Regions from separate parts of the Parabacteroides sp. D25 genome, predicted to be linked through region 2. Evidence: riboswitches for the same ligand, from Rfam matches in the RefSeq annotation. Region 2 holds a riboswitch; the other holds the start of a gene.

Region 1 (15,783 bases), on a different contig from region 2:
TACAGACGGCTACCTTTTATCATATTATTATCTATACTGGCGGTTTTCGCCTTGCGTGCGTCTGTGGTCGCTCCCTCTATCCTCGTACAAAATTATTCCGTAGACGATTACAAGGCTAGTTGCCAAAATTGGGATTTAGCGGTTTCCTATCATGGCATCTTATATGTAGCTAATAATTCCGGTCTGGTTACTTTTGACGGGAATACATGGAACACATATCCATTACCGGATAAAACCCCTATTTATAAAGTATCTTTCCAGAACGATTCTATCTATACCCAAGGCAAATCATCGTTAGGCTATTGGCTATACGACAAACTCGGGAATCTGGAATACCATCCGATCGATACGCTCCCGTCATATATAAATTTTGATGATCCCGAGACGAATTACACGATCCCGAAAGAAATCGAGGAGAAGCACCCAACTTCCTTCGCTAGCGCCGGAGGTCTCAATTTCACGGGAACATCTACGTCCGGTATTTATATCACCAACGACGAAGGGGAGATCTTTCAACATCTCAACATCAATAATCAGTTACAAGATAATATCGTACGCTCCATCTGCGTACAGGATAATAATTTAATCTGGGTCGCCTTGGATAATGGTATCTCCCAAATAGATATCAATCCTCCCATCGCCATGTTAGGTAAAAGAAGCCAGATCGGAAAGTTGGAAGACGCTGTAAAAGAGGATAACCGCCTCTATATCCGGACCAATGTCGGCTACTTCAGCCGGAGCCTGATGTTTGGTGATAAGTTTACCCCGATATCCGATGAGATCGGACGTTCATATATCCATCCGGATACGACCGATAATCATTTATCGGTAAGCTCTTTATTTAAGAATAAAGACGTATTGAGCGTATTCGCCAACGCAGAAAGTATTTACCCGGTTCCAGACAATTTGTATTGGCTCACGATCCAGAATGAGGCCGGACTCTTCCATCGGGAAAACGGTACAGGAACTTTAAAATGCCGGATCCTATTCGATAATTACGATCTGAATCTGGTAACCAATGGCAAACGGATCATCCCCTTGAATGATTCTCTTGATTTGGTATCTGCCATGCAAGGAACCCTATTAATCAACACTCGTCAATTAATAGAGGGAAGCCTAGGAGGATTGACGATGCCACGGTTTATGCGCATCGAGTATCAAGATCAAGAAGGTACACATTATTTATATCCGGACACGCAAAGAATCGACCTGCCCCATAACTTCCAAGAACTCTCGCTATACATCGGAACAACGGTATTCACCCCTAATCACCAAATCAGTTATAAGCTGGAAGGGGTATCCGCCGATTGGTCTTCTTGGCAGAAAGACGGCAAAATTACCTTCTTACAACTTCCGGAAGGAACTTATGAGCTAAGGGTACGTAAATATGTAACCCGTGGGCCGTTTCCCGAGATCACGATGCAAATCACGGTGCGCCCTCCTTGGTATAATACCGTATGGGCCTATTTGATCTACGTCGCTTTGATATGGTTCGCCATTCAAGAAGGACTTCGGTACCATTTAAGGAATTTGCGGAAAAAAGAACAAGAAAAGCTGGAGGCAGAGCGACAAGCCGAACTGCAAAGGCTTCAACAAATGAAAAGCGAGATGCTGGAAACGGAGTTGCAAAACAAAAACAATGAGCTTACTCTCCAGACAACAGCTTTGGTAAAAAGAAACGAGGCAATCCAAGCTTTGTTGGAAGAACTGGATAAGCAGAAAGAGACATTGGGTGACCGATACCCCAATAAGTTATATACCCGTTTACGTTCCTTGATCGAATCTACCTTGAACGATCAAGCGGATTGGGTGCAGTTCGAGACCTATTTCAATAGCGCCCACCAGAATTTCATGGATCGTTTACGCCAGCAATACGCAGATATAACGGCAGGCGATTTGCGTATTTGTTGCTTACTCCGCATGAACCTTTCCACGAAGGAGATCGCATCGTTAATGAATGTATCCGTACGGGCTATCGAGCTAAGAAGATACCGCTTAAGAAAGCGATTAGCCCTTGATGGGGATACGAATCTTGTCGATTTCCTGATGAACTACTAAAAATATTTTCCGAGAATCTCACCAGAACGCCCGACGGGTTGGTTATACGTCCTCCAATTGCACATGGCTACCGGAGGGGAAGAAAGCTACAAGATCGTATTGAAGTAAAAAATTCTTCCCGAAAATGATCTCTCGACAAACTCAACATCTAACATGAATAATTTATTCCGGGAAATTTTCACATGGAAATCATTACACTATCAATATATATATATTTGTATTCAAACTTTTGTTTCACTTAAATTTAATGATGTATGGGAAAGAGATTTTTTAAATTCACGGCGTTAATCAGTTTGATCTTTTTCGCTATAAACGTAGATGTTTTAGCAGAAGGTGACAGTGATGATCATGCTTGCCCGGATGGCGACCAAGGCCCAGTCATAAGCTGCGGCAGATATGAGGGGACTTGCTGGAATGTAGATTGGATAAGTGGTATTTATTATGTGCATTGTTATTTCTCAGGAATGCAAGAACATCATTGTTATCCAGATTAAAAAGCATGAAAAGTATCATCTATTATTTTTCGATGATATCCATATTTTTCTTTCTTTCTTGTACGGGATGGAAGGATAAGAAAAATATGGAATCAGATATCATCACCGTGAATTTGGACGAGCGAGACGAGATCTCCACTAAAGATCTATTTTCTGAGATCCAACTCATTCCGTTAGAGACAACGCCAGAATCGCTGATCCGTAATATAACCCAAATCAAGTTTTTTGAGGATCGATATTATATTCACGATTATTCGAGATCCCAAATCTTTGTTTTCGATAGGGAGGGACATTTCCAATTCGCGCTTAACGAGAAAGGAAACGGCCCGGGTGAGTATTTAAACTTAACAGATTTCGCGATCGATACGACCCGCAGGAACCTTGTAGTACTTTGCGCCGTCAGCAACGCTCTCTTTTTCTATGATCTAGGGGGCAAGTTCATCGAGAAAAAGAAACTTCCTGAAATAGCGGGGGCCTACAACAGCCTACAGTTCCAAAACAAGGATACGATAGCTTTCTTCACATACGATTACGACCATCGCTTGAAGTTTTATTCCCTATCAAGAAACGAGATACTCGATGAATATTTTCCTGAAGACATAAAAGATGTATTTTGTAGGGGTGTATTTCCATTTCCACACGCTTTTCGAAGGTCTTTGACTAATACGATTTATTCACTATCGGGAGCGACCTTTACAGAGCTTTATCGTTGGGATTTTGGTGATTTAAATAATGACATCGAAAAATTAGAATTCCATCCCAATATGAGCAAGCAAGAAATAATTCAATACGCGAAGGATGTCTATTCCTCTAAGAGCGTAAATTATATAATAGACTCTCAGGGACAAAACAGCAGATATCGATACGCCATGGTAGTCCGCCAAAACAAGTACATCCAACTGTTTTATAACAGGAAAAACCATGACTTGCTTCAATTCGAGCGAACCAAGGAGGGCTTGCAACTTTACCCGATCTACTTCGGAGAAGACTTCATCCTCTGTACTCCGGAAGGAGGGCTTCCATTAAATGATCTATTTCCCGAGAAGTTAAGAAATGAGGATCAGCAAAGAATTATTCAATCACATTCGGAACAAGAGAATCCTGTCTTAGTAAAATATGTTTTCAAAAATGAAGGTTAACGAGAATACAATTTATATTTTCCTTTTGGGGATACTGGCAGGCATAATTTGTATGCAATGCGTGAATCATTTTAGAAAATCCCCGAAGGATGTGTATGTTGACAATTTTGAATACGAGAAAGAAAGTCTGGGTATCCTTAAAAGAGAAGAACTAAAAAATGAACACTATGAATGCCTTGATCAAATAGCCTATTGGGGAACAGACTCTCTAGATTCTTTCTCCTTAAGTAATTTATGTAATGATAAAAAATTATTCTTTTGTTTTTCAGAGAAAACATGTCCTCCTTGTATCGATGCAGTTGTCGATATAATGAACGAGGTTTTTACAGACGAGGAAATAAAAACAAAAATAGTTTTCGTATCGCCTGATTATCCTGCTCGATTAAGAAACGATTGCTATGGGAAAAAACTATTGAGCTTACATAATAAGAATTTAGGGCTACCTATGGAACTAGAAGATTCTTTCGCTCCTTTCTTATTCATTATGGATAAAGATTTATGTGTTAAATATTTACATATTCACAATAAACCACTCCCACGACTTACTTTAATTTATCTGGAAGAGATAAAAAAAATGTGGTAGATCTTATTGCGGTTGATCGTACGATATTAAGCCGCAGGCTGTTAACGAGGATGGGAAGGAGGATTTGATCATCGTCGGAAGCTTTGAGGAAGCGGAAGGAATGATCGAAGAAAGAATCGTGTTGGAATTGGAGGATGTGCCAGCGTATCTCTGGCTTCCGGATCGCATCACTTTAGAATCTCGCAAAAAGTGAGTCTTATATAATTTTAATCTATTTGACATATAATATACTATATAACAGCATAGTATATATATACAAAAGGAGCTTGAGAAAGTCTTGTAGTAGTCTTATCCAATAAAAAAATCATTTGCGCAAGTCGTGTAGTAGTCATTTTCATGGCTACCGTAATTTATTGTGTTTCCTTTGCCAGCGAATAAAATCTTAAATTCTTTCGACATGATGAAACACGAACTGGAGAAACAATTAGATGCGCTAGAAAAGAAAGGTGTCGACAGACGGCATTTCTTTAAGTTATTAGCGGCGACAGGACTGATCGCGGGAGCTAATACCGGAAAAGCAAACGCTTTTTCAAGCAGCGCAAAAGGTAAAATCGTTATTATCGGTGGAGGAGCCGCTGGTATCAGTATGGCTGCCCGATTAAAACATTGGCTTGATGAACCGGATATCACCCTGATTGACCCCAGCGATCGTCAGTTTTATCAACCGGGATTCACTCTGATCGCCTCAGGTGTATACCAACCGGAAGATGTTTGGAAGAAGCAAGAGGATTGTATGCCTAGCGGTATAAAATGGATAAAGGACTCGGTCGCTGCGGTTGATCCCGTATGGAATCAAGTAACGACCAAAAGTAACGGAAAGATTCCGTACGACTTTTTAGTACTGACCCCGGGATTACAATGTAACTGGGAAAAAGTAGAGGGCATTACCCACGACACCTTGGGACAAGGAAACGCAAACTCTATTTACGATTTCGAAGGAGCCCAAAAGACATGGAAAGCTCTTCAAGAATTCGCTAAAAAAGGAGGCAAAGGTATTTATACCGATACCTATACAAAACATAAATGTGGTGGTGCTCCCAAAAAGATCTGTTTATTATCCGAGCATTACGCAAGGAAACAAGGGACTCGCGACAAACTGCAATTGAATTATTTTACCGCATCGAAGGAGCTATACGATATTCCGTATTTCACGCCTCGCTTGCTGGAAATATATAATGAACGTAACATACCTATTAACTTGAATGTACGTGTAAAAGGTGTAGACACATCCGCAAAACAAGTGCATTTTGAGAAAATAGAGACAAAAGGCGAAGAAAAGATCGTAACGCCGTTCGTAGAGGATTACGATTTCTTACACTTCACCCCGCCTATGTCCGCTCCCGATTTCGTTCGTGATGCCGGATTAGGTTGGACAGAAGGTAAATTGGCCGCGGACGCATGGGTAATGGTCGATAAAGAGACCTTGGTACATAAGAAATACCAGAACATCGTTTCTCTGGGTGATGTAGCCGGTATCCCGACCAGTAAAACATCTGCCGCTATCCGTAAGCAAGTACCTATCGCCGCCAAGAACCTGATCGCGCTCATGGAAGGTAAAGAGCCGACCGAGAAATACAACGGTTATGCCGCTTGCCCGATCGTTACGGATTATGGACACGTGTTGCTTTGTGAGTTTGACTACGAAAAGAAACCAGACATTTCATTCCCATTCTCGATGATCGATACATCAAAAGAGCAATGGCTTGCTTGGATCTTAAAGGTATATATTTTAAAACCGATGTATTTCAACGGAATGCTTAACGGTTACGCATAATATGAATAAAAAAAATCTATGAAATAAAACTCCCTATAATTTCGAATGCCAAACTACAAAGCCCCGGGTTTCAGTTGTACGAAACCGGGGTTTTTGATTTTTAACGGGTAGCCTTTTCCACTAAATATACGATCGACTTATAGGATATCCCACTATTCATCGTCAAACCAATCTCGCACGTACGGCTATTGCTATATCCTTCCGTCGCCCCATGCAAGTTCGGTTTCAAGTAATGAAGACCGGAAGCGTTTAGTTCCGGATAGAAGAAACCACGATCGCCCGCCCAACCGCAACAAGTAACTTGAGCGGGAGAGACCACCCGGTTCGCGCATAAGCCCGCCAGTTCCACCAGCTTGTCTTGTACTCCCATCTTCGTTGTACTACAAGTAGAGTGTACCGCTACCGTAACCGGCAACTTAGTAAAGTTCAGACGATCACGCATAAAGTCATAGATAAACTCCACAGGTTCATATAATCGTAAACGTTTATCCAAGGTTTCCCTCATATGCAGCAAGCAAGGGCTCATGTCACACAAAATAGGCAAGCGGCCGTTATCGCTCGCCCGCAAAAGAGCCTCATTCAATTCCTCCGCCTTCTGCGCCGCTTGCTTCCGGAACCCTTTACTGCTAAAAGCCATGCCGCAACAAAGCTTACTTAGATTCTCAGGATAACGAATCGTAAAGTCCGCTCTTGTCAATAAAGCGATTATTTGTTCCGTTACACTTACAAAATCCACATCTTCATAATCAGCTGAAGCTCCCATCGTACGGGTAATACAAGACGGGAAATAAACCATTTCCATCCCATTCTCTACACCCGTCAGTTCCTTGAACTTTGACGCGCCAGAAGGTGTATGCCGAGTCCAAAGCGGGAATTTATGAGCGGAAGCCCTAAACAAGAAAGAGGCAAATCTCTCGAATGCGTTATACCCCACCAGCTTTGAAAGCACATGAGGCAGCTTAAGCAAAGGACGAAGCATACCCGTTACGGTTCCCATATTCCCGGCGATGCCTGAAGCGATAGCATTCGCCAAGACACCATTCTCTTTCCACCGTAACTCTTTGATCAATAAACCGGTATTAATGCCAACCGGACATGCCGTAGCACATAGGCCATCGGTAGCGCAGGTAGCGTTACCTTTATAGTTAAAGGCTTTCTTGAGTTCTTTATATCGCTTAGAGTTTGTTTCCCCCTGTTCCGCCAAAGCCGATAATTCCCTATAGATCACGATACGTTGCCGGGGTGTCAATGTCACATGCCTTGACGGACATTGTATCTCACAAAAACCACACTCGATGCATTTATCGATCAGCTCATTCGCCAACGGTATTTGCTTTAAGTTCTTTATAAACACATCCGGGTCCCGATTTAAAAGGACGCCCGGATTTAATATATTTTCCGGGTCAAAGAGCCTTTTGATCTTCCACATCAACTCATAAATCTCCTCACCCCATTCATCTTTAACAAATGGAGCCATATTTCGTCCCGTGCCATGCTCCGCTTTCAAGCTACCGTCGTAGTAAAGTACCACATCTACAAGGCTACGCATAAAAGAAGCGTAATGATCGATACCTTCCTGTGCGTTTATATCCGGAAAAATCGTGAAATGAACGTTTCCATCCAATAAATGTCCCCACATCACCGCATTTCCGTATCCATAATCCGACAAGACCCCACGCACTTGTTCCAAAGCCTCTCCTAAAACCTCTTCCCGGAAAGCAATATCTTCAATAATAGATACCGTCCCCCGTGGCCGTCTTCCCGCAGCGGAAGTAAATAAACCGTTTCGTACCCGCCAATAAGTAGCGTAAAGCTTCGGATCGGTCGTAAATGATACCGGACATAAGGTCTGTATATCTGCTAGCCGCTCCTCTATATCCCGGAATTGGATTTGAAGTTCTTCTTCCGAATTAGAAGACGTGTCGATCAGTAACGCTACCGCATCCTCGGGTAAAGAATGTAATATCTCCGGCATCCCCGGTTCATCCTCTACCGCATGTAAGGCGTTTCTATCCATCAACTCGGCGGCGGACACCTTGCATTGGCGTAACGGGTCTATGGCTCTGCATGCTTCTATCAAAGAGGGGAAATAAATCAAGGCGGAAGCTTTTAAAGACTCATCCGGGACTGTCTCGAAAGTAACCGAAGAAATAAACCCTAAGGTTCCTTCCGAGCCAACCATTAAATGCATGAGTATATCGTATGGATCAGTATAATCCAAGAAAGAGTTCATTCCATAACCGCAGGTATTCTTCAACTCATATTTAGATAGAATCCGGTCTTCCATGTCCGGATTCAACAAGATCTCCAAACGGAAATTCATCAACTTTTCCAATAAGCCTATATGCGTTTGCATGAAATCCCTGCGACTCGCTAACGAAGAAGTATCCAAAAAGGCTCCATCCGCGAAGATAATTTCCATATCCCGAATCGTATTATACGAGTTATGGATAATACCATAGCTAGAACCACTCGAGTTATTCGCTACGATCCCACCTATACGTGCGGATTTGATGGAGGCAGGGCTAGGACCCAGTTTGCGGCCATAAGGCCTCAGCCACCGGTTCGCCTCTTCTCCAGTTATACCACAGGGGAATTTAGCTAAACTCCCATCTCCTGAAATCTTAACCTTTCCATAATCAGGACTGATTTCCATCAATACAGAATCTGTGATAGTCTGGCCGGATAAAGAAGTCCCCCCAGCTTTAAAGGTTACAGATTTACCAGTCTTCTCACATTCAGCAAGAACACGTTTTACATCCTGCTCACAACTCACGATTTCAACTCGTTTGGGATTCAACCTGTAAATCCCGGCATCTGTTCCCTTCGCTAATGTAGTTAAAGCATCAGCATATACCTTTTTTATCTTCATAGTCTAATACCTTTATTTGTCTAGAAACGACATTTCAACAAAGATATGAAACCTTTAAGACAATCAGGGCATTTCTCTAAAATAACGAGGAGAATACCCGAATACTAGCTCCGGATGGAAAATCCAGATTAAATCTTTCAATAGATATTCCGGATGTATAGGGAATTCCTCGTAATAAGGAACTGCACCTGTATTACAGGTATAAATCCGTTTTTTTTTAAAAGCGTCGAAATTCTCGTAAGGAGTATATTCGGAGCGTAAATCTTTATAGGTCATCTCAGAAGACTGATTATATTTAACAAGCCAAATATCCGCATGGATCGCTTTATCAAACACGGTCTCAAATGCTAAGGGGGTACTTCCGGCACCCGGTAAATCCTTAAACATATAATCGGCTCCGGCGTCCTCGATAAGATGAGCCATATAACTATCTCCGGATGGTACATACCACGAAGAGCCGAACTTCTTCTCCGACAAAACAGTAGGACGATTATCTATATTTGCGGTTAAGTCCTTTAGAGACAAATAGGCTTGCTCTGTTTCTTTAAATATAGAATCGGCCATCTCTTCCTTTCCGAATAGCAAACCATAAAAGCGAATCCACTCCGTGCGCCCCAAAGGAAATGCCTCCATATAGTCGGCTCCTTCGATAATGGGTATCCCTATCTTCTCGACAGGCCCATAACTACTGTTCTGAAACGGGGAAGCTATCACGAGTTCCGCACCGATCTCTATCATTTTCTCTATATTCGGAGAGGTAGCCTCACCTAAATCAGCGATTCTTCCGGCCTGTATACCCTCTTGTATGGCAGGAGTATCCATATAACGAGGCTCACAAACACCTATAACCTTATTGATTTCGTGCAATTGATCAATAATAGCCGCATGAACAGAAGTATAAACCACAATATCTTTTACCGGGACCTTCACGATCGTCCCTTTGGGTAATCCGCCAGGAACCGACTTTGTCCGGTCTACCAATAAATAGCGTTGAAGCAGACGAGTACTATCCCACGGATCACGAACTTCCACCATTGTATAGGTATCAAAGCGCTGAACCGTGAAACCTTGGGCATATTGAATACTATCAGAGGAAAGAGCTTCCTTGGAAGAAGTTTGCTTTCCGGATGGCGTACATGCCACCATCCAGAAAGCGAACCCTAAGAGAATCAGTAATCGCATTAGATATTATCTTTTTGAGCGAGGACTACTTTCATGGGATTTAAACCGGCCTCAAACTTCTTGAACAATTTACCGTCACCTCCGAAACAATAAATATCGCCATTATTCTTATAATCAGACTCTGCGACATAGACATTTCCACCCACGGCACTGATTGAATAAGGGGACTGTATTGAGGTTCCATCTGTAATAAAGCTCGTTCCCGCAGATTGACTCTTTGTATCAAATGTTAAAAATGCAGGGCTAGACATTCCCCATTGCGCATAGAACAGAAATAGCTTGCCATCCTCATAGGCCATCTCCGTTGCGTTTGGACAATTCGTAAGGGAAGTAACCTCATAAGTCTCCGTATTTATCTTTTGTACCGTATTGGGTATATCCGCATAGTTACCCATAGAAACCACATATACATTTCCTTGCTCATCCGCCTGTATCCGTGTGGGATTCAATACTACATCCAACTTCTTTATCTCTGTAAAAGTAGACAGATCAACCACTGATACCGTTTTATCATACCCAACCTCGGTACTGTAATCCATACCTCCGGAGTTTGAGACAAACAATTTATTAGAAGATACCGCCAATTGTTCCGGATTCCGTCCGACCTTTACCTTCGCCTCAACCTCCAAGGATGCGGTATCCAAACGAGCGACATATCCATTATAATAGCTAATATAGACTTTTCCACCCTCTGATACCATATAACGGGGCTGCCCCTCTGTCTTGACTTGCTTAATGGATTTTGCCTTCAGATCTGTCACTTCTATCGTAGACTCTCCATATACCGCGATATACATCTTATCGCCATACACGATCATATCCTGTGCCGTATCTCCCAGCCCCCTGCCATTTTGAGCCAAGAAATAATCGGGGACAACCTCATCCTTTTCTATGTCGTACATATATAAAGAAGAGTTGTTATTTCCCATATTGCCCGAATTCAAGAAATATAAAGCCATGAAAGAACTATCCTTCACAAAATCAATAACTCTTACGGAAGCATAAACAGAAGACTCACCTTCCGCATTTGCGGCTATAACTAATAAATAGCCTATATTTACGACATCCGTAATAGCATATGAATGTGTTCCAACTTCTACCTCCGCAATTTTCATATCTTTAGCGGTTCCATCAGAGGAACCATAAATCACGTACTTTGTTACATTGTCAACAGAAGACGGAGCTGTCCAATTTAAGGTTCCGCTAACTTTTAAAGCTTCCGGATTCTCATCCGTAAAACTGACATTAGTTACAGATACATTTGGTATGTTCAGTGAAGGCTCATTGTCATCATCACAGCTGACAAACGAGAAAGACATCAATGCACACAAGGCAGAGACACAAACTAAATTCTTCTTTTTCATTACTTTACTTTTATAGTTTACTAATAGGATAAACAAATACTTAAACGCCAAGAACGGCCCGGCATGGGATAATACTGAATAACATCATAATTCACGTTCGCAAGATTTAACAATTCACCTTGCAAACGCAAACCGAAATATCGAAAACGAAAATCTCGATTTATAGAAATACTCTGTTCTATATAAGAATCAATCCTGTTCCGATCTATATTTTGCGGCAATGCATAACGATCACCAACCGCAGTCAGTATATAAGAGACATTTACCCATGGATTTTCCAAGGTTACGGAAACCGTGCCAGAATGACGAGGTGTATAAGGAATCTGATCCTTATAATTCTTAGCTTCCGGATCTGTCACATCAACCGCGTATTGAAAAGAATAAGTGGAAGCCAAAAGCAAGCTCATTCGTAAGGGCAATCGGAATTGTGTAGATAAATTTACATCTACCCCTTTAATATCCACTTCGCCCATATTCATCATCTTCCAAACATACATGGTAGGTAAAGCCACGATCTTATCTTTCACCGTATTATAATATCCATCCGCCGAAATACTGAAATGCCGCAGCCAATCCCCACAGGAAGAACTCCATGTTACCCCTACATTATATTGGGAAGTTTCTTCCGGTTTCAAATTTGTATTTCCCATACGGAGGTAATACAAGTCCGTAAATGTAGGAACCCGGAATATATCTTTGTAAGAGGCACGTATCCGCAAAGTACTTTCCGAGAATGGCCGCCAAGACAAACTTACAGCCGGGGATAAACGCCTCTTATCATCCGGTTTTTCCCCTTGCTCCACTTTATCAGTGATATATGTTCCCAATAAACTAGCGGTAGCCGTGAATCGACTGTTCTTATATTGCACCGCTAGTACTGATTGAGAGGCCATTCGCTTTGGATTAGGGCCGTTCACAAAATTATTGTCCAGCATAGAGCGAGTTAAATCCGTAGTCAACGTCGCCGATACATACTTTATAGGAGTATACAGCAAACCTACAGAGCCATAATACTCATTCTGTGTATTCAAATCGACTTGTTCGCCCGCAGCATATTTATCATTTATATCTAAATAACGAGTAAAAGCATAATTATACTTAGCCATGGCCCGTAGCGTAAATTTCTCATTAAGAACATTCTTATACCCCGATTGCACGAAAAAGTTATTATCCCATAATCGTTCAGAAGTGTTCTTGTTATATAAATTAACAGAACCGGGAAGCCCCCGCTCCGAATCAAAATAGTACGCCTTAAAGGAAAGTTCGCCTCCCCTTCCAAAATCGCCGAATAGATTACCTTCCAAATGGTAAGCATGGATATCGCTATTTCTACGCTTCTCTCTCGTCTCCAATTCCCCATTAATCAATGTATAGGGATATTGCCCATCCGCACGCACGAAATCACCATGTAAGGATGCGCTCCAACGCTTTCCTAATTTTTGATCATAATGCAGCACGGGATTAAAAAGCCCGAAGGAACCTCCCTTAACCTTAAGATAAGTATGAAACGATTTGTCTTTAAACGTGGGCTTTCCGGTTTGTATATTCAAGGCTCCTGCCGAGGCATACACCCTTGCCGTTTGGAAGATGTCATCCGATTGTCCGATCGATAAGGAAACCATCTCCACGTTATCCAACGAGAAACGGCTGATATCGACTTGCCCGCTTTGCGCATCCGTAATCGTCACCCCATCGTAACTGACGGCGGTATGCTTCGCTCCCAAGCTACGTACCGAGACCGTTTTCAATCCTCCGATCCCCCCATAATCCTGTACTGTAACTCCCGAGAAGCGTTTCACGGCCTCGGATAGGTCTTGTACTCCCAAGCGATCGATTCCCGCCCGGTCCATAATTTGCAAAGGCGTACCTTCACGGGTGACCGACGGACGTACCTTCTCCACTACTTCCACCCCGGAAAGCTCGTGATAGGCCGTCGTATCGATCTGTTGACCGAAAGCGACACCCAAAGAAAATAACCATACGCTAAAAACGCACAGACATCTTATAAGATATAAATCTCGCATAATAATTCTTAGGTTTACCAACGTCTTCACCCGAAACGTCGCATAACAAAATCATGGCAGGTTTTCTGGCTCGTCCACCCTCTGTCGGCTACCTTCCCGCCTATCCGATAGGCAGTGGCAACAAGATTTGCCGGGGCTCCAAGGACTTACAGCTACGGGTACAGCTCCGGACTCGCACCGGATTCCCTTTTACTGATTATTATCGGAATCGATAACATCTACACCTTGATTGGCCGCAAAGATACATGTTTACTTTTTGATTAGCAACAAAAAAGCCCCCCGGCGAATCACTTCGGCGGAAGGCTAGGGAGTTTACACTTTTCTAAACATTACTAACAACAAAATATTTATTCTATGTATAAAAGAATAATATCATTAACTGTGCGGTCAACACACGCAAAAACATGGTCAATGGATAAACCGTCGCATATCCAACCGCCGGCGCATCATTTCCTGCCGCCATATTGGAATAGGCTAACGCAGGAGGATCGGTCGTACTTCCCGCAATCAATCCCATCAACGTAAAATAATTCAGTTTATAAAAATACCTTCCCACACAACCGATAATCAGTAGAGGCAATAACGTTATTATAAAACCATAACCGATCCAAGCTACACCACCCTTATTGACTATCGTATCGACAAAACCTTCACCCGCACTCAATCCCACGCAGGCGAGAAACAACGTGATTCCTAATTCCCTCAATAGTAAATTAGAACTTTGCGTGGTATAAGTAACCAATTTATAACGATAACCGAACCGGCTTATCAATATCGCAACGATCAACGGACCTCCCGCTAATCCTAATTTCACCGGTTGAGGAATACCCGGAAAACTAATAGGAAGACTTCCCACGATAATACCCAAAACTATACCAACAAAAATAGTCACCAAATTAGGTTCATTCAAGCGTTTCATTGAATTACCCAGCGTCTCGGCAACTTTCTCCACCGCCAATTCACTACCGACCACTGTCACCCGGTCGCCTATTTGCAAGACCAGATTAGGAGTAGCTACCAACTCCAGCCCCGCACGATTGATCCGAGTCACGTTAATTCCATGTAAACGGCGTAACTGCAAAGCCCCTAATTGCTTACCGTTGATTTCAGACCGGGTAACCAAAATACGCCGGCTGATAAACTGGCTTTCCGCCGGAATCCATTGCTTACGATCCATCTGTATTTCTTGACCGATAAAAGTCTTTATCGCCTCCACGTCATGCTCTGCGGTAATAACAAAAATCTTATCATCCCCATTCAATACCGTGTTCCCCGCCACGATCTCTATCCGATTCGTATCGTTACGTAAAATACGGGAAATAACAAATTCACGGTGTTCCAACAATTTAGATAGCTCACTTACGCTACGACCAAAAATCGCCGGATTCTTCACCACCAAAGAGATAGGTACAGCCTCTCCTCCCGATTCCGTATCCGTCTCTTCTTCCAATTGTTCCGTCTCCTTCGCAAAAGAGATACGGAAAACATAACGGATAAAAATCATCGACAAGATAATGCCGATCACACCTAACGGATAGGCAACCGCATATCCTAAAGCGATCGTTTCATCCGAGATCCCCGTCATATCTGAATAAGCCTGTTGAGCAGCGCCCAATCCCGGTGTATTCGTCACTGCTCCGGATAAGATACCTACCATTGTCGGTATAGGAATGCCTGTAATATAATGTATAATCAAGGCAGTAATCACCCCTAGAAAAACAATACCGCAAGCAAGCATATTCAACGTGATCCCTCCCTTTCGAAACGAAGAGAAAAATCCGGGGCCTACTTGCATACCTACCGAGTAAACAAATAAGATCAAACCAAACTCTCTAAAAAAATGAACGACCGACGGATTCGCCGTAAAACCGAAATGCCCGAGAAAGATCCCGACAAACAGTACCATGGTAATCCCTAAAGAGATACCGAATAGCTTCAGTTTACCAAGCTGGATCCCCAGAGCGATCACAACGGATAACAAAAGGATAGAATGCCCTACCCCTTCTCCCCATAACAATTCATTAATCCATTCCATATCTATTCATGTATATATTAATTTAAGATAAAAAAGTACCTCTGGCGAATCACTTCGGCAGAGATACACATATTGAACATTTAGTATCCCAGTTTAATCTGGCATCCATTCTAACAACATTTACTAATATATTTTCTATTTCTTATGCTGATAATTTAGACAAACTTTCCTCTTCCGGCAAAAGGGTTACCGGCCATTCAAATGTCGCACGACAGTGCGAACAGATCCTTTTCATACGTCTTTGTTCCTTTTAAGATA
Region 2 (15,783 bases):
TACGGCAAAGGTATATTCATTTCCTTTCCCTAAATCCGCTTTTTGCTTCTCGACCAAAAGCGGACCGCCATGAGCCGCATAAATGGCGGAAGCTTCCGATACACTTGGGGATTCGGTTACCTCCAGTACCTTCTCCGAGGGATTGGGTACCGGGATATCTTTCAGCTCCTCCGATGTATAGGTGTGGAAAGGGCATTCCATAACTCCATAAGCCAATAATGTCAGCACCGGTTCGCATTTCTTCAAATCGATTGTATTTACATCCGCCAAAGCTTCCGGATATAGGCGTTTATCACGCAATACATCTTTAATATGTTCGTAAACGACCGTAGGATCGCCTTGCATATCCTTGCGGCAACCCATTCCTAGGTGGAGGACTTTCGGTATATAGGTGATCGTAGGGATGGATGTATCGTATTGTTGGGGACTGACGATCATCAATAACTCATAGTCTTGCTGCGGTATCGCCTCGAAGGAATAAAAGATAGAGACATGAGACGGGACCGTACGCTCCAAATAATCCGTTCCTTTATCTCGTATATCAAGGAGTAACGCTGTCGGTTTTCCGTTGACAAAGGTAGAGATGGCAGCATTGCTATCTTTGGCGATCAAGGTCCAATCGTATTTCTTCCCCAGCGTGTCGAGCGGCCATAGGTTCGTATTATCGCTTTGTGTCGTAATAATTGCCTCGGCTCCTAATAGGTTTGCCAATTCCTTGGAAAGGTCGTTCGCACCACCGATATGTCCGGATAAGACCGGAATCACATATTTACCGGTACTGTCTATACAAACCACGGCAGGATCAGTATGCTTATCTTCCGCGAAGGGAGCGATACTGCGTACGCAAATTCCCATCGCTCCTATAAATACCAAACTACTGGATTCGTGAAAAACCTCTTTTGAGAAAGAGCCGAATGGTAAGATCTTCGCCTCGGGATAAGAAGCAAGAATTCTCTCAGCAAGCACCCGGCTGCTATCGGATATTGGAATAATTGATATTGTACTCATAATTTATAAATAACATTCACGGTAATCGTATTAAAATCATCAATCGTGATACGGGTTTGGGCGGATATCCGAAGACCGGTTTGGCGGACCGCTTCCTCTAAAAGCGCTTTGCTTTCGTCGGATACGGAGTTGAAGACGATGACACCGTTCTCTTTCATCTTTTTGGAAACTACCATAAGGATCTCCACTAATTTCCCGCCATGTCCGCCGATAAAGATTGCGTCCGGAGCCTCCAACGCCGATAAGTCCACCGATAAGAAATCTCCGATTATAGCCTCGATACCCGGAGTCCCAAAACGACGACAATTCTCAGTCATTAACTTTCGTCCCTCTTCCCGGATCTCAAAACTCGTGATATGCAAATGCGGGAACAGCAATTTAGCCTCGATCGAGACAGAAGCCGTGCAAAAGCCGATATCCCAAAAACGTTCCCGGTTTCTCAGATCCAGCATGCTTAAAGATAACAAACGGATCGGCATTTTGGTTATCATCTTCTCCCGTCCGTTCAAATGCTCGAAAGCGGAATCCGGCAGGCCGAACTTACGGGAATGCCCGTCACGCTCTTTCCGGAGAATCAAGCAATTCGGATGAACGAAATTATTCATTGCCGCGGCTTGTATACTGAATTGGCGGATGCTCTGCCGTTCGGTATTTCCTAACCGTTCTCCCACAAACATGGTATAATTATCATAGCCGTATTCCAGCATCCGGCGAGCGATAGTCGTAGGCGTATGTTCCCGATCCGTGAGCACGCCTATCTTAGACGCACTTTCGATCAAGGCACGATCGAACTCGTGCCAAGGCCTTCCGGTAAGGGAGACGATCCGCATGTCGTGGTAAGGCATCAATAGATTTTGCGCCAAGAGTTGCAAGGAATTAAATGATGGGTACAGGCGGATTTGCGCATCCGGCAATCGGTTTTGAATCGTAACGGCGAATCCGAAAAACAAAGGATCTCCGGAAGCGAATACAACGATGCTTTCCCGACCGTCATGCGAACGATATCGATCGAAGACCTCGTCCAACGGGACTTTGATATCAATCCAGTCCGCTTTTTCTGGCAATAAAGAACGTACGATCTCATGATGCCGCACGCCTCCGGAGAACACCCGGTGGGACGAGATTATCTCCAATACCTCCGGCGGAAAGTATTGTTTCATGTTATCATCCAGCCCTATGACATAAAATCGGTTCATACGTCTCTTCCCGGTTTTAGTTGTTCGGCGTCGTTAAAACAAAGGATGGCGTTCACCAACGTAGCCGCTAAATTACTACCTCCTTTACGACCTTCCACGATTAGTTTCTGTATACCGATAAAAGGTTTCACCATATGCTTGGATTCCTGTACATGCACGAAACCTACCGGAGCGGCAATGATGCCTGCCGGAGTCGCCTTTCCCTTACGTATCAAGTCGCATAATTCCATAAGGGCGGTCGGGGCATTCCCGAAGACAAACAGGGCGTCCGGATGCTCTTCCACGGCCCGGCGAATACCGGCTTGGGTACGGGTAATGCCTTTACTCGAAGCCATCTCCGCGACCCGCTCATCTTGAAGGTAACATTTTACTTCGACACCCAGACGCTGCAAAGCTCCCTTACGAATGCCGGAAGCGGCCATCGTGACATCGGTGATGATCGTACGAACTTCCCCGCCGCTGATCTTATTATATAATGTAGAGACAGCGTCCGGGTCCGTATACAGGATATTTTCCATATCGAAATCGGCCGTCGTATGAATGGCATGGAGTAACGCCCATTTCTTATCCAACGGGATCTCTTGGTTTTTCAATTCCTTCTCGATCGTACGGAAACTACGGATCATGATGTCCTGTCCAATGCCCGTATCCGTTTTCTTCTGTTTGACCTCGCCATAATATCCCCGGGGAGTGATCATATGATTCCCGGAAAGATATGTTTGTGAGTTTCCGATCAAGACTACCGTGAACATATCGATCTGCTCGGGGTCCAGATCTGCGAGCGTAGTGACGAATACTTCTTGCTCCTCCCGTCCGGCCTGACGTACATAACCGACCGGAGTCTCCGGCTTGCGTTCTTGCAGAAACAATTCTTTTAAGCGATAGAGTTGCCAATAACGTCCCTCGCTTTTCGGATTATAGATCGCCGTAACAAAATCGGCCATGGCCGCCGCACGAATCCGTTTCTCGATCCGTTCCCAAGGAGTCATCAAGTCAGAGAGGGAAATCACACAGAAATCATGTCCGATAGGAGCGCCAAGCAAGGACGCAGCTTTCTGGAAAGCGCTGATGCCCGGATACGACTCGATCTCGATCTCGCTTCCGGATTCTTTCTTCATCTCATAAATCAGAGGAGTCATACCATAAATGCCGGCGTCACCGGAACTGATCACACAAACCGTCTTTCCCTCGTTCGCATAAGCGAAAGCTTGCTCGGCACGAGCTTGCTCACGTTTCATACCTGTATCTATACATTCCGTTCCCTCACGAAGCAAGTGGGTGATAAAACGGAAATAATATTTATATCCTATGATGACATCCGAGCTTTGGATAGCGGCCAAAACCGCAGGCGTTATATCGGCCTCGCTACCGGGGCCGATTCCGGCGACTATAATCTTGCCTTTATTCATTCAAATCTATTTTATAATACAATGTTCTCAATAAATATAATACAAATATACAGGCTTTACTTCTTTCTTCTCGCTTTTCGCCTGATATATTTTATCGCAAGCCATACACCGGATAAGGAAACGAACGTGCCTCCCAACATGGTTCCCCACATCACGATATTCCATAAGACCGGATGATCTACCAAGAATTTCAGATTCAAGCTATGCAATGCCGGATACATCCAATGGTTCCAACGAGACGGCGTATTTACATAACGGTATTGTCCATTACGGGGATTAATGTAATAACAACTATTATCCACGTCTTGAATAGATACTTTCCAGACCGGGAGTTCTAAATTCCTTTTTCGTGAGATATAATACGTATCATAAGCATCCAACAGTTTGATATCAGCCGTGGTCCCGATACCATGTATCTGAGACAATACGGAACGGATTTCTTCCGGTCGCAGGTTCAATAAAGATATCCCGTCACTCTTATTTGCGTTCACGACAATATCCTTCGTGTCTGTTTGTACGATGTAAAAGGGTATATCACCAAAACTACTCCATTCCAATTGACGGATCTGGCCGGGATAGGCTTGTATGACCGCCCTGTAATCCAACGGATAATCGAGTGGGGAAGGAGCCATCTTCCGCAGTTCTTGAACCGGGTTTATATCGAGCTTGGCTTTCAACCCCCAATCCTGTACACGAGCCAAAGACATCATACCACTAAAGCAGAAGGTGAGGACGAATAAACCGAATAACACCCCAAGAATATGATGCCATTTATACCAGAACTTCTTATAAGGGGAAATCAAATGACGTCTCCTCGCTAACCGGAAATCCCGTATTCCTAAATAGATCCCGGCGATACACATAACGCACCCGATTCCGGATAACCAGACAACTACCTTTATCCATAATTCAGCGTCTTGCCGCAAGGAAGTGAAATAGACCCAATGAGGGATCGCCCCGAGCCAAGCCCAGAAACGACTGTTTTTATCCGTATATTGCAAAACCTCCCCGGATTTAGAGGATATGTATAATTCATGTCGTTCCGGATCGGCGAAATGGAATTTATAGATCGGAAATTCCTCTTTTAAACGACCGAATGGAATCCATTGGTCCAAGGTGTACAAGGAATCTACCTTCGCTATGGAAGAGGTATTCCATAGTGATGCCACACGTTGGATATGATTCCAGTCGATTACGGGTAATCTTTCCGTCGAGTCGGCAGGAATATCATAGCTCCCTTTCTCCGTCCGGAGATGAAAAACAGTTTGTCCCAAATAGCTGTTTAAGGTAACATGGCTTATCCGCTCGTTCTGCGGTAAACGTTTCTCTATCTGGTCTAACGAAGGAAGATTCTCCGGAGAGAGAATATCCATCTTCGCCCGTTTATCGGCCCGGTCCGCTCGCGGGAACGTATGGTAGATCATTACCAATCCCGATAGGAACCAAACGAGGAACAGGATACTGAGCGCCGTGCCCAGTATCCTGTGTATAAATTGCATGATCTTTGTCAATAGATTCATGAGCGTATGTTCTATATATTATAATGTATAGGAGATAGCCACTTGGAAATTACGAGGCATGCTTGGCACCATCTGTTGTCCGAGCGCTTGGTTATAATAATTGTTGTCAAACAAGTTATTCAAGTTGAATGTAAGGTGAATATTGTTGTTCAACAAATAAGACATACCGAAATCGGTTACCCAATACGGATCGAACCAAGAGTTGTTAGATGTATTACGGTATACTTTACCGGTATAACTGCTACTCAAGTGAAATTCCAGATTCTTCAAGACACCCCGAGGGATGGTATAACTGCCGTATGCGTAGAAAGTCTGGTTCGGTACGTTGCTCTGCCAGTTTCCTTCTTGGCTATTCAATTGTTGCTTTGTCTCATCCGGGTTATTGCCATAGATAGCCTCGATCAATTCCGGATCCTTTATTTCTTTCATCTCCCGGATCTTGGAGTCGTTCAATCCATAACCGATCGTCAGCGCTAAGGTGCTTACCGGAGAAAGAGTGACATCAAAATCAAAACCCTTGGAATCTTGTACACCCACCTGTCCGATTACGCTCTTCGTGGTAGTCTCGCCGTTTACCTCCACTTGATAGTTGTTGGTCAACGTAGCCGTACTGTTCATCTTCCGGATATAGAACAAGCTGGCATTGGCGCTTAATATATTGTTCAATTGATATTTAAGACCCACCTCGGCTTGGTATCCTTTCTCCGGCTTAAATACTTCCTCATTGCGAGCAGGCTCGAAACGATTTCCATCACCTCCTACATAAATGACGTTATCTTGATAGAACGTACGGATCGGCTTGAAGAAAGAGGCGAAAGACGCATAAATGGATGTATTCGGATGGGGCAGATAGACCGCTCCGAAACGATAGGTCAACGCCTTATTCTTTATCATATTGAAGCTTGAATGCTCCTCATACTCACGTCGTCCGGTAGGAGTTGTAGCGCTGGCGGACATATAACGGAAAAAGTCGTAACGTAGAGCGGCTAATACCTTCCATTGCTCGTTGAACTCAACCATATCTTGAAGATAAAGGCTGTTGGAATAATGATGCGTAACCGTTGCTTTCGAGAATTTACTGGTCATATATCCCATGCTATGCGGATCATAAACGGATACATGCGAATAAAGGCCGGGACCCTGAACATCATCTCCTAAATTATAGCCCGAATAGCTGGTACGATTCAAGGCGACGAAAGAGTAACCTCCCATATACGTATGCTTTATCTCACCCGTCCTGAATTTACCGCTTAGCTCGAGCGTATTGGTTACCGTCTTGGCTATATGGGAGAAGCGAAGCGGGAAAGAAAGATATACACTGTCCAAACAGATATATTTTTTCTGGCCATTTTTCATATAATAATGATCATAGATCGGATCATCACTTTCGAGATAGTCGAGGGCTTCCGTCCCAAAATAGTTGATATCGTCGTTATTGTAAGAAAGGCGATCTGTTAGTTTCGCACCGTTCCAAAAAGTATGTGTGTACTGCGTTGATATGTTCCAAGCGTGATTCTTCATAAAGTCGGACTCGTTATTGTAGCGAGCCTCACGGTCAAGTCCCGGTAGCATATCATTTTTATGGAGATATAACTGTCCTGTTTGCACATTATATACATCATTTGCCATTAAATCGGGAAGACCGATCTCCGTCCCATAGAAGTCGCGGTTAAAACCTCCACGAACATCTAATATGTCACGTTCCGTCATTTTAGCTTGCAATGCCAGATAACCGGAAAAGCGACGGTTGCCATTATCACGCCAGCCCTCTTGATCGGAAAAGTTGACATTGGCGTAATAATTGACCGGACCGACCAATTTACCGCCCATGCCAAGCGTCGCCTCTTTATTCTCGTAACTACCATAGGCCAATCGGGCGTTAACGCTCTGTTTCTCTGACGGGGATTTACGAACGATATTCAAGGTTCCACCTACGGCTGAATGTCCGTAAAGTACAGAAGCCGGTCCCTTTAATAATTCAATAGACTCGATACAGGATAGATCGGGTACGGGATAAGAGTTGTTTATTGCCGAACGTTCATCGCGGATACCGTCTATCATCATGATAGAATGATCGAAACCACGGATCGACAATTGTTGAAATGCGCCATAAGATGTCTGGAATCGTACGCCCGGCATAAAGCGTACCGCATCTTGGATATTACGGATACCTCGCAACTCCAAACTACTCGCCGTAATGCTATTAATTGAAATAGGAAGATATTTCATAGGTACGTCCAACTTCGTGATTTGTGGACGTGGCTTGCGTGCGGCGGTCGCTACGACTTCTTGAATATTGAATGTCGTATCGGCGAAATTCGTGTACTCATTCTTGTGTTGCGCCTGCATCGTACTGATACATAAGGCTGTCAACGGTAAGATTGTCAAAACTCTTTTCATATATTTAGCATTATAACTGTTTATTGTATGCATGTGAAATCCCTTTCGAAAGAAATTCCATTTTCCTTCGAATGAAAATTTAGTTTCTTTCGGAAGGAATTACTTTTTCTTCCGAAAGGAATAAAACATAGATTTGGAGAACTTTTTTAGTCCTTCTCTACCGCATAAGCTTTCTTCTTATCAACGATATCGATCATCTTATGTTTAGCCATGAAACGGGCATGTTCGATGAAGATCTTCTGAATATCCGGATTCTGTCCCAGACCTTCCATAAATACGCTTACCTCGTAGCCTTTCTTTTCCAATTCCTCTTTCCAATCACCGGCGATATCGTTTTTCGCATGGTCTCCGGCAACAAACATAAATGGCATCAACAAGACTTTCTTCGTTCCATTGGCCTTTACTTGGGCTACCATCGTATCAAAAGTAGGATAGCCCTCGATGGTTCCTACGGAATAATCCTTGAATCCCTTCTCCTTCAACATATAATCCAACATAGCATATTGGGCCGTCGCCGGTGTATAAGTGCCATGGCCTACCAATAAAGTAGCGCCTTCTTTCGCCCCATTTTTTATGATAGCGGCGATTACCGCCTCATAATCCTCCGGTGTATACAATAAAGGATTACCGATACGAATCTCCTTGAAAGAAGATTTCATGGTGGCAACATCCTTACGTAAGGATTCCATCTCGATACCTTCGATTATATTCGTGGATTGGATCAAAATGTGCGTATAACCATCAGCCTTTAACTTTTCCAAGGCTTCGATCGGGTTTAGTTTCTCTATGCCACGAGCTTTTAAGCGGCGCATTACAATGCGAGAAGTCCATGCCTCACGCAACTCAACATCTTTGAAAGCTTCTTTCGCTTTTTGATTGATCGCGTCGATTGTCAAGGCACGGGTATCATCATGGGTTGTTCCAAAATGTACCATCAATAAAGCGGCCTTATCGCCCGGTTGTAAAGAGGCGAATAAATCGGATGCTACAAAATTCTCGCCATCGTGCGCACGACAAACTAGGCTGATGACCAGCAGGAAGAAAGATAGTAAGTGTTTCCTCATCATATGAATATATTAATAATTAGATTACATATCAATCCCACGGAGACAACGTATTATTCCGTCTCCAACATCTTTTAGATATAGGTGATATTTCTATCCTCTTAATTACTCCTAACCCCGGGAGGAATTAATCATTACTTCGCTTGGCAGGTTTCCTGACTGGCTCGGAAAGCAACCTTCCCATCTTTCTTAAGACAGTGGCATAGCAGAACGCTTTCCTTTTCAAGAGCTTCACAGTAGCGGGCACTGTTCCGGATTCTAACCGGATTCCCTTTTATAGAGTTGTCGGTAGACAAACTCTATCACCTAAGCGGTCGCAAATTTATATAAATAATTCCGAAAAGTAACAACATCTTTCAAAGAATCCCTGTTCCAATAGCATCTTTTTTGTTTAACATCAAATAAATAGATATGGAATGGATAACTAATTTACTTCAACATTATCCGGAGCTAGCTATTTTCATAACCTTAGCTCTCGGTTTCTGGATTGGCAAGTTTAAGATAAAGAAGTTCACGCTGGGAACGGTTACCAGCGTATTATTGGTCGGTGTATTGATCGGGCAATTAAAAATCGATATAAGCGGACCGTTAAAGTCCGTCTTTTTCTTGATGTTCCTCTTCGCTGTAGGATATAGCGTTGGGCCACAGTTCTTCCGGGGATTGAAAAAGGAAGGTCTTCCTCAAATGCTTTTCGCCGCCGTCATGTGTATATTTTGTTTGATCGCTCCTTTTTTGTTAGCGAAACTTATGGGATATAACGCAGGCGAGGCCGCAGGATTATTGGCGGGCTCCCAGACGATGTCGGCAGTATTAGGAGTTGCCGAAGATACGATCGGACAGATGAATATTAGCGATACGGATAAAAGCGCTATGGTAAATGTAATGCCCGTGGCCTATGCGGTAACTTATATTTTCGGTACGGCAGGATCCGCATGGTTAGTGAGTGATATCGGGCCACGTCTTTTAGGAGGACTCGACTACGTGAAAAAAGCGTGTAAAGAGCTAGAGGCTAAAATGGGAAATAACGACGAGAGCGAGCAACCGGGCTTTATGCCTGCCGCCCGTCCGGTAACTTTCCGGGCCTATAAGATTAGTAATGAATGGTTCAAGGATGGCAAAAGCGTAAAGCAGTTGGAGGTATATTTAGACCAATTGGGACGGCATTTGTTCGTGGAGCGTGTCCGTATTAATAATGTAGTAACTGATGTTAAACCGGATTTGGTTTTACATACCGGAAATGAGGTTGTCCTAAGCGGTCGCCGGGAATTCGTGATCGGAGAGGAGAACTGGATTGGCGACGAGGTCAATGACATTGAATTGCTCGATTTTCCGGCAGAGACGTTACCCGTACTAGTGATCCATAAGGAATACGTGGGGAAAAAGATCTGCTATTTACGCAATCAATCGTTTATGCATGGTGTTAGCATCAAGTCCGTAAGGCGTGCGGGTATCAATATCCCGGTCTTGGCCGCTACGGTGATAGATTCCGGTGATATGCTGGAATTGGCAGGCATGAAATCAGAGGTAAATAAAGCGGCGACGGCTTTAGGATATCCCGATCGCCCAACCAATCAGACCGATTTGATTTTCGTGGGTATCGGTATTTTCTTAGGGGGAATTTTAGGTTCGCTCGCGATTCATTTCGGGGGTGTCCCGATTAGCCTAAGTACGAGTGGAGGTGCTTTGATAGCCGGGCTCGTCTTTGGATGGCTTCGTTCTAAGCATCCGACCTTCGGGCGTATTCCGGAGCCTTCCGTCTGGATATTAAATAATTTGGGATTGAATATGTTTATCGCCGTAGTCGGTATCACGGCGGGTCCCAGTTTCGTGACCGGATTGAAGGAAGTCGGTATAAGTTTATTTATTATCGGTGCTTTAGCGACATCTATCCCGCTTATCATCGGTATTCTGATGGGACGTTACGTTTTTAAGTTCCACCCGGCTATTACTTTAGGTTGTACGGCGGGTTCACGTACGACAACTGCCGCATTAGGAGCGGTGGAAGATGCCGTAGGAAGTGAGACTCCAGCCTTAGGCTATACCGTTACCTATGCGGTGGGTAATACTTTATTAATCATCTGGGGTGTCGTTATTGTGCTAATCATGTAATATATATAATGTATGGACAAGAAGAAAATACATGTCACGAGAGAATATGAGAAAAAGATGTCGGAGATTAGCCCTTTCGAGCTAAAGAACATCTTGATAGAGTTAGCGGATGAGAGCGCTCGTAAAAGTACGCACATCATGCTGAACGCAGGAAGGGGAAATCCAAACTGGATCAGTACGGTTCCACGGGAGGCATTCTTCCTATTAGGGCAGTTCGCCTTGGAGGAATGCCTGCGGGAAACCGAATTGGCAGATGAGATGGCCGGAGCCGCAGGGGTTCCCAACCGCAAAAGGATCGCGTCTCGCTTCGTACAGTTTCTAAAGAAACATGCGCAATCTCCCGGCGCTACTTTATTGAAGGGTACCTATGAATATCTGGTCACGGAAAAAGGTGTAGATGAGAATGAACTTGTATATGAATGGGCGGAAGGTGTCATTGGTGATCAATATCCGGTTCCCGATCGTATCTTGAAATATACGGAAATGCTCGTGCGGGATTATTTAGACCAAGAATTATGTGATAACCAGCCCCCTGAGGGAATATTCGATCTTTTCGCTACCGAGGGCGGAACTGCCGCCATGTGTTATATCTTCGATTCCTTGCAGCAGAATTTCTTGTTGAATAAGGGAGACAAGATCATTCTCTTCGCTCCGGTATTCACTCCTTATATAGAGATTCCGGAACAGGCTCGTTATCTTTTTAATGTCATAGAGATAAAAGCCTTGAAGATGACAAAAGACGGCTATCACACGTGGCAATATCAAGAAAAGGATTTAGATGTCCTGAAAGATCCTAGCGTGAAAGCCGCTTTCATAACAAACCCGAGCAACCCGCCTTCATACGGATTGACAAAAGCATTGATGAATAGGATCGTTGAGATCGTACGGAACGACAATCCCAACCTTATGATTATTACGGATGATGTGTATGCGACATTTATTCCGCATTTTCGCTCGATGATGGCCGAATTACCAAAGAATACGTTATGTGTCTATTCTTTCTCCAAATATTTCGGAGCAACCGGATGGAGATTGGCGGTAATCGCTTTACATCAAGATAATATTTACGACCGGATGATCCGTGAATTGCCAAGAGATAAACAGGAGCTTCTAAAAAAACGATATAGCAGTCTATCCTTACATCCCGAGGATATCCGCTTTATTGATCGTATGGTAGCCGATAGCCGTCAAGTAGCCTTGAATCATACGGCCGGTCTTTCCTTGCCACAACAAACACAAATGTCTCTGTTTGCGTCTTTCGCTCTATTAGATGCGGAAAATACCTATAAGAAAAGGATGCAGGATATGATCCACGAGCGTTTACACACATTGTGGGAAAGCACCGGATTCACCTTATTAGACGACCCTTTGCGTGCGGGATATTATAGTGAGATCGATATGCTTGTCTGGGCTAAGAAATTCTATGGGGATGATTTCGTGGAATATCTAAAAAAGAATTACGAACCTCTGGATGTCGTTTTCCGTCTGGCACAGGAAACTTCCTTGGTTTTACTGAACGGAGGAGGTTTTGATGCTCCCGAGTGGTCTATCCGCGCATCTTTAGCCAACCTTAAACGGGAAGATTATGTCCGGATTGGAGAGGGTATCGCATCTATTTTGCATAGTTATGCCCAAAGATGGAAAGAAAGTCTCGATAAGTAGAAAAAACAGCTCCAAGGCTTGAACAAAACGGGCTAATGGTACGTTTTATTAATAAACGTGCGATTAGCCCGTTTTTCTAAGTTATCCGGGAGATTATAAATAACCTCTATAACCTCATAGAAATTATCGAACAAATTGTATTTCATTATATTATATATTTGTTGATAATAAAAACAAAGACTCATTGGCAGATGTCTTATTTATTACATTTTAGCTGGTTATAGATAAATATATTTGCGAAAAGGCTTACAATAAAAAACGAATATGAATATGGTGTACGACATTGACATGCTTAGAAATTTCTATGCGAATTTCCCCAGAAGAGTGGACACAGCCCGCGAACGTATCGGTGGTCGCCCGATGACCTTGGCCGAGAAAATCTTATATGCGCATCTATACGATGAAAGCTCGACTCGCCTTTTCAAAAGAGGTGAGGATTATGTGAATTTCCGTCCCGACCGTGTGGCTATGCAAGATGCCACCGCTCAGATGGCGCTTTTACAATTCATGAACGCCGGAAAAGAAAAATCCGCAGTACCGGCTACCGTGCATTGCGACCATTTGATCCAAGCGAATATGGGAGCCAAAACGGATATCGATACGGCTACCAAAAGCAATAGCGAGGTCTATGATTTCTTGAAATCGGTCTCCGATAAATATGGAATCGGTTTTTGGAAACCCGGAGCAGGCATTATCCATCAAGTGGTATTGGAAAATTATGCGTTTCCCGGCGGTATGATGGTAGGAACTGATTCACATACCCCGAATGCCGGAGGACTTGGAATGGTCGCTATCGGAGTAGGAGGAGCCGATGCCGTGGATGTCATGACCGGAATGGAATGGGAACTGAAGATGCCGAAACTAATTGGTGTTAAGTTAACTGGTAGTTTGAATGGTTGGGCCTCGCCGAAGGACGTGATTCTTAAGCTAGCGGGCATCTTAACCGTAAAAGGTGGAACGAACGCTATCATCGAATATTTCGGTCCGGGCACCGCCTCAATCTCAGCGACCGGAAAAGCTACGATCTGTAATATGGGTGCCGAGGTAGGAGCGACTACTTCCTTATTCCCATTCGATAATACAATGGCTCAATATCTTCGTGCCACGGGACGTGACGAGGTAGCGAGCTGGGCCGAAGCTATCGGTGAATATCTGGAAGCGGATATGGACGTTCGTGCCGAGCCAGATAAGTTTTACGATCGTGTAATCGTTATTAACCTTTCCGAATTGGAGCCGCATATCAACGGTCCGTTCACGCCGGATGCAGCTACGCCTATCTCGGAGTTTGCCGCAAAAGTAAAAGCGAATGGCTATCCCCGAAAGATGGAGGTCGGATTAATCGGTTCCTGTACCAACTCTTCTTATCAAGATCTAAGCCGTGCGGCATCTATTGCTCGCCAAGCTTATGAGGATAAAATACCGGTAGCGGCACCCTTGATCATCAACCCGGGTTCCGAGCAAATCCGTTATACGGCAGAAAGAGATGGTATTATCGGTGATTTTGAACGGATTGGCGCAACCATTATGGCGAATGCCTGTGGTCCTTGTATCGGACAATGGAAACGTCATACGGATGATAATACCCGTAAGAATTCGATCGTTACTTCATTCAATCGTAACTTCGCTAAACGTGCGGACGGTAATCCGAATACACATGCTTTTGTCGCTTCTCCGGAACTGACACTGGCCTTGACCATCGCAGGTGATCTATGTTTCAATCCTTTGACCGATACCTTGAAGACAGAGGATGGTAAGGTTGTGAAACTGAAAGAACCGAAAGGCTCGGATTTTCCGCCGAAAGGTTTCGAGGTAAAGGATAACGGCTATCTGGCACCTACGGGTAAGAACGTAGTGGTGAACATCGATCCGGAATCCAACCGCCTACAAGCATTAAAGCCTTTCGCTCCTTGGAATGGAGAGGATTTCACGGATATGCCCCTTCTTATCAAGGCTGAAGGTAAATGTACGACGGATCATATCTCGATGGCCGGTCCATGGTTACGTTTCCGTGGGCATTTGGAAAATATATCGGATAATATGTTGATGGGAGCCGTAAACGCTTTCAACAGGAAGACAAACTCTGTATTGAATCAACTGAACAATGAATATGAAGCAGTTTCTGCCGTAGCGAAACAATACAAGGCAAATAGTATTTCCTCGATCGTCGTAGCGGAAGAAAACTACGGTGAAGGCTCTTCCCGGGAACATGCAGCCATGGAGCCCCGCTTCCTAAATGTAAAAGTGATCCTAGCCAAGAGTTTCGCCCGTATCCACGAGACAAACTTGAAGAAACAAGGAATGTTAGCACTGACTTTTGCCAATAAGGAGGATTACAGCAAGATCCTCGAGAATGACCATATCTCGATCATCGGATTGAAAGATTTTCAGCCGGGCAAACCGTTGACGGCCGTTCTTCTTCATGCGGATGGTACGCAAGAATCATTCCCGGTTAACCATACGTATAATGATTTACAAATTAAATGGTTCAAGGCGGGTTCCGCTTTAAATACAGCTCACTAAGACAAACAAAAAAATCTTGATATCATGAGTAAGATAACAAAGAAAGGTAATCATATTTTCGTTCCGGATCACGTGACGATCCCTTATATTGAAGGAGATGGCGTGGGGCATGAGATCACTCCCGTTAGCCAAAAGATAGTAAACGCTGCCATCAAGCAAGCTTACAACGGAACCCGTTCCATTGAATGGAAAGAGGTCTTAGCCGGTGAAAAGGCGTTTAAGCAAACCGGAAGTTGGCTTCCCGATGAGACTATGGAAGCATTCCGTGAATACATCGTCGGTATTAAGGGACCGTTGACAACTCCGATTGGTGGAGGTATCCGTTCATTAAATGTGGCCCTCCGTCAGACGTTGGATTTATATGTTTGTCTCCGTCCGGTACGTTGGTTTAAAGGAGTCGTATCTCCGGTAAAGGAGCCGCAAAAAGTGAATATGTATATCTTCCGTGAGAATACGGAAGATATCTATGCCGGAATCGAATGGCAACAAGGGACTCCGGAGGCACAAAAGTTATTGAAGTTCCTCACCGAGGAAATGGGAGTGAAGAAAATACGTTTCCCGGAAACTTCCTCTTTCGGCATCAAGCCGGTTTCTGTGGAAGGTACGGAGCGTCTGGTGCGTGCCGCTATCGAATACGCGATATTGCATCAGTTACCGAGCGTGACTTTGGTACACAAAGGTAACATCATGAAATTCACGGAAGGTGGTTTCAAACTATGGGGATACGCTTTAGCGGAACGGGAGTTTGCGGATCTCACTTTCACATGGCCTCAATATGAGAAGATCAAGAAAGAGCAAGGCGAGGAAGCGGCCAATACCGCCTTAGTGGAAGCTTCAAAGGCCGGTAAAATCATTATCAAGGATGTCATAGCCGATGCTTTCTTGCAAAACACTC

What was found. Region 2 has a riboswitch for cobalamin ahead of HMPREF0999_RS11065 (sirohydrochlorin cobaltochelatase). Riboswitches for the same ligand answer to the same signal wherever they lie in the genome.
Region 1: it holds a riboswitch for cobalamin, as region 2 does, so the genes downstream of both, HMPREF0999_RS05050 (TonB-dependent receptor plug domain-containing protein) here and HMPREF0999_RS11065 (sirohydrochlorin cobaltochelatase) in region 2, are expected to answer to the same signal.

The regions. Positions count from the first base shown of each region.
Region 1 is NZ_JH976501.1:355,750-371,532, reverse strand. It holds gene HMPREF0999_RS05090 (transcriptional regulator) at 1-2,058, shown strand, start outside; gene HMPREF0999_RS05085 (hypothetical protein) at 2,313-2,552, shown strand; gene HMPREF0999_RS05080 (6-bladed beta-propeller) at 2,558-3,691, shown strand; gene HMPREF0999_RS05075 (hypothetical protein) at 3,681-4,274, shown strand; gene HMPREF0999_RS05070 (NAD(P)/FAD-dependent oxidoreductase) at 4,672-6,048, shown strand; gene HMPREF0999_RS05065 (FAD-binding and (Fe-S)-binding domain-containing protein) at 6,149-8,920, opposite strand; gene HMPREF0999_RS05060 (ABC transporter substrate-binding protein) at 8,984-10,102, opposite strand; gene HMPREF0999_RS05055 (DUF5074 domain-containing protein) at 10,102-11,466, opposite strand; gene HMPREF0999_RS05050 (TonB-dependent receptor plug domain-containing protein) at 11,487-13,490, opposite strand; cobalamin riboswitch at 13,528-13,733, opposite strand; gene HMPREF0999_RS05045 (putative transporter) at 13,843-15,525, opposite strand.
Region 2 is NZ_JH976503.1:109,547-125,329, forward strand. It holds gene cobM (precorrin-4 C(11)-methyltransferase) at 1-1,008, opposite strand, end outside; gene HMPREF0999_RS11045 (bifunctional cobalt-precorrin-7 (C(5))-methyltransferase/cobalt-precorrin-6B (C(15))-methyltransferase) at 1,005-2,204, opposite strand; gene cobJ (precorrin-3B C(17)-methyltransferase) at 2,201-3,613, opposite strand; gene HMPREF0999_RS11055 (PepSY domain-containing protein) at 3,670-5,133, opposite strand; gene HMPREF0999_RS11060 (TonB-dependent receptor) at 5,152-7,533, opposite strand; gene HMPREF0999_RS11065 (sirohydrochlorin cobaltochelatase) at 7,680-8,597, opposite strand; cobalamin riboswitch at 8,725-8,922, opposite strand; gene aspT (aspartate-alanine antiporter) at 9,009-10,706, shown strand; gene HMPREF0999_RS11075 (bifunctional aspartate transaminase/aspartate 4-decarboxylase) at 10,719-12,368, shown strand; gene HMPREF0999_RS11080 (aconitate hydratase) at 12,639-14,888, shown strand; gene icd (NADP-dependent isocitrate dehydrogenase) at 14,913-15,783, shown strand, end outside.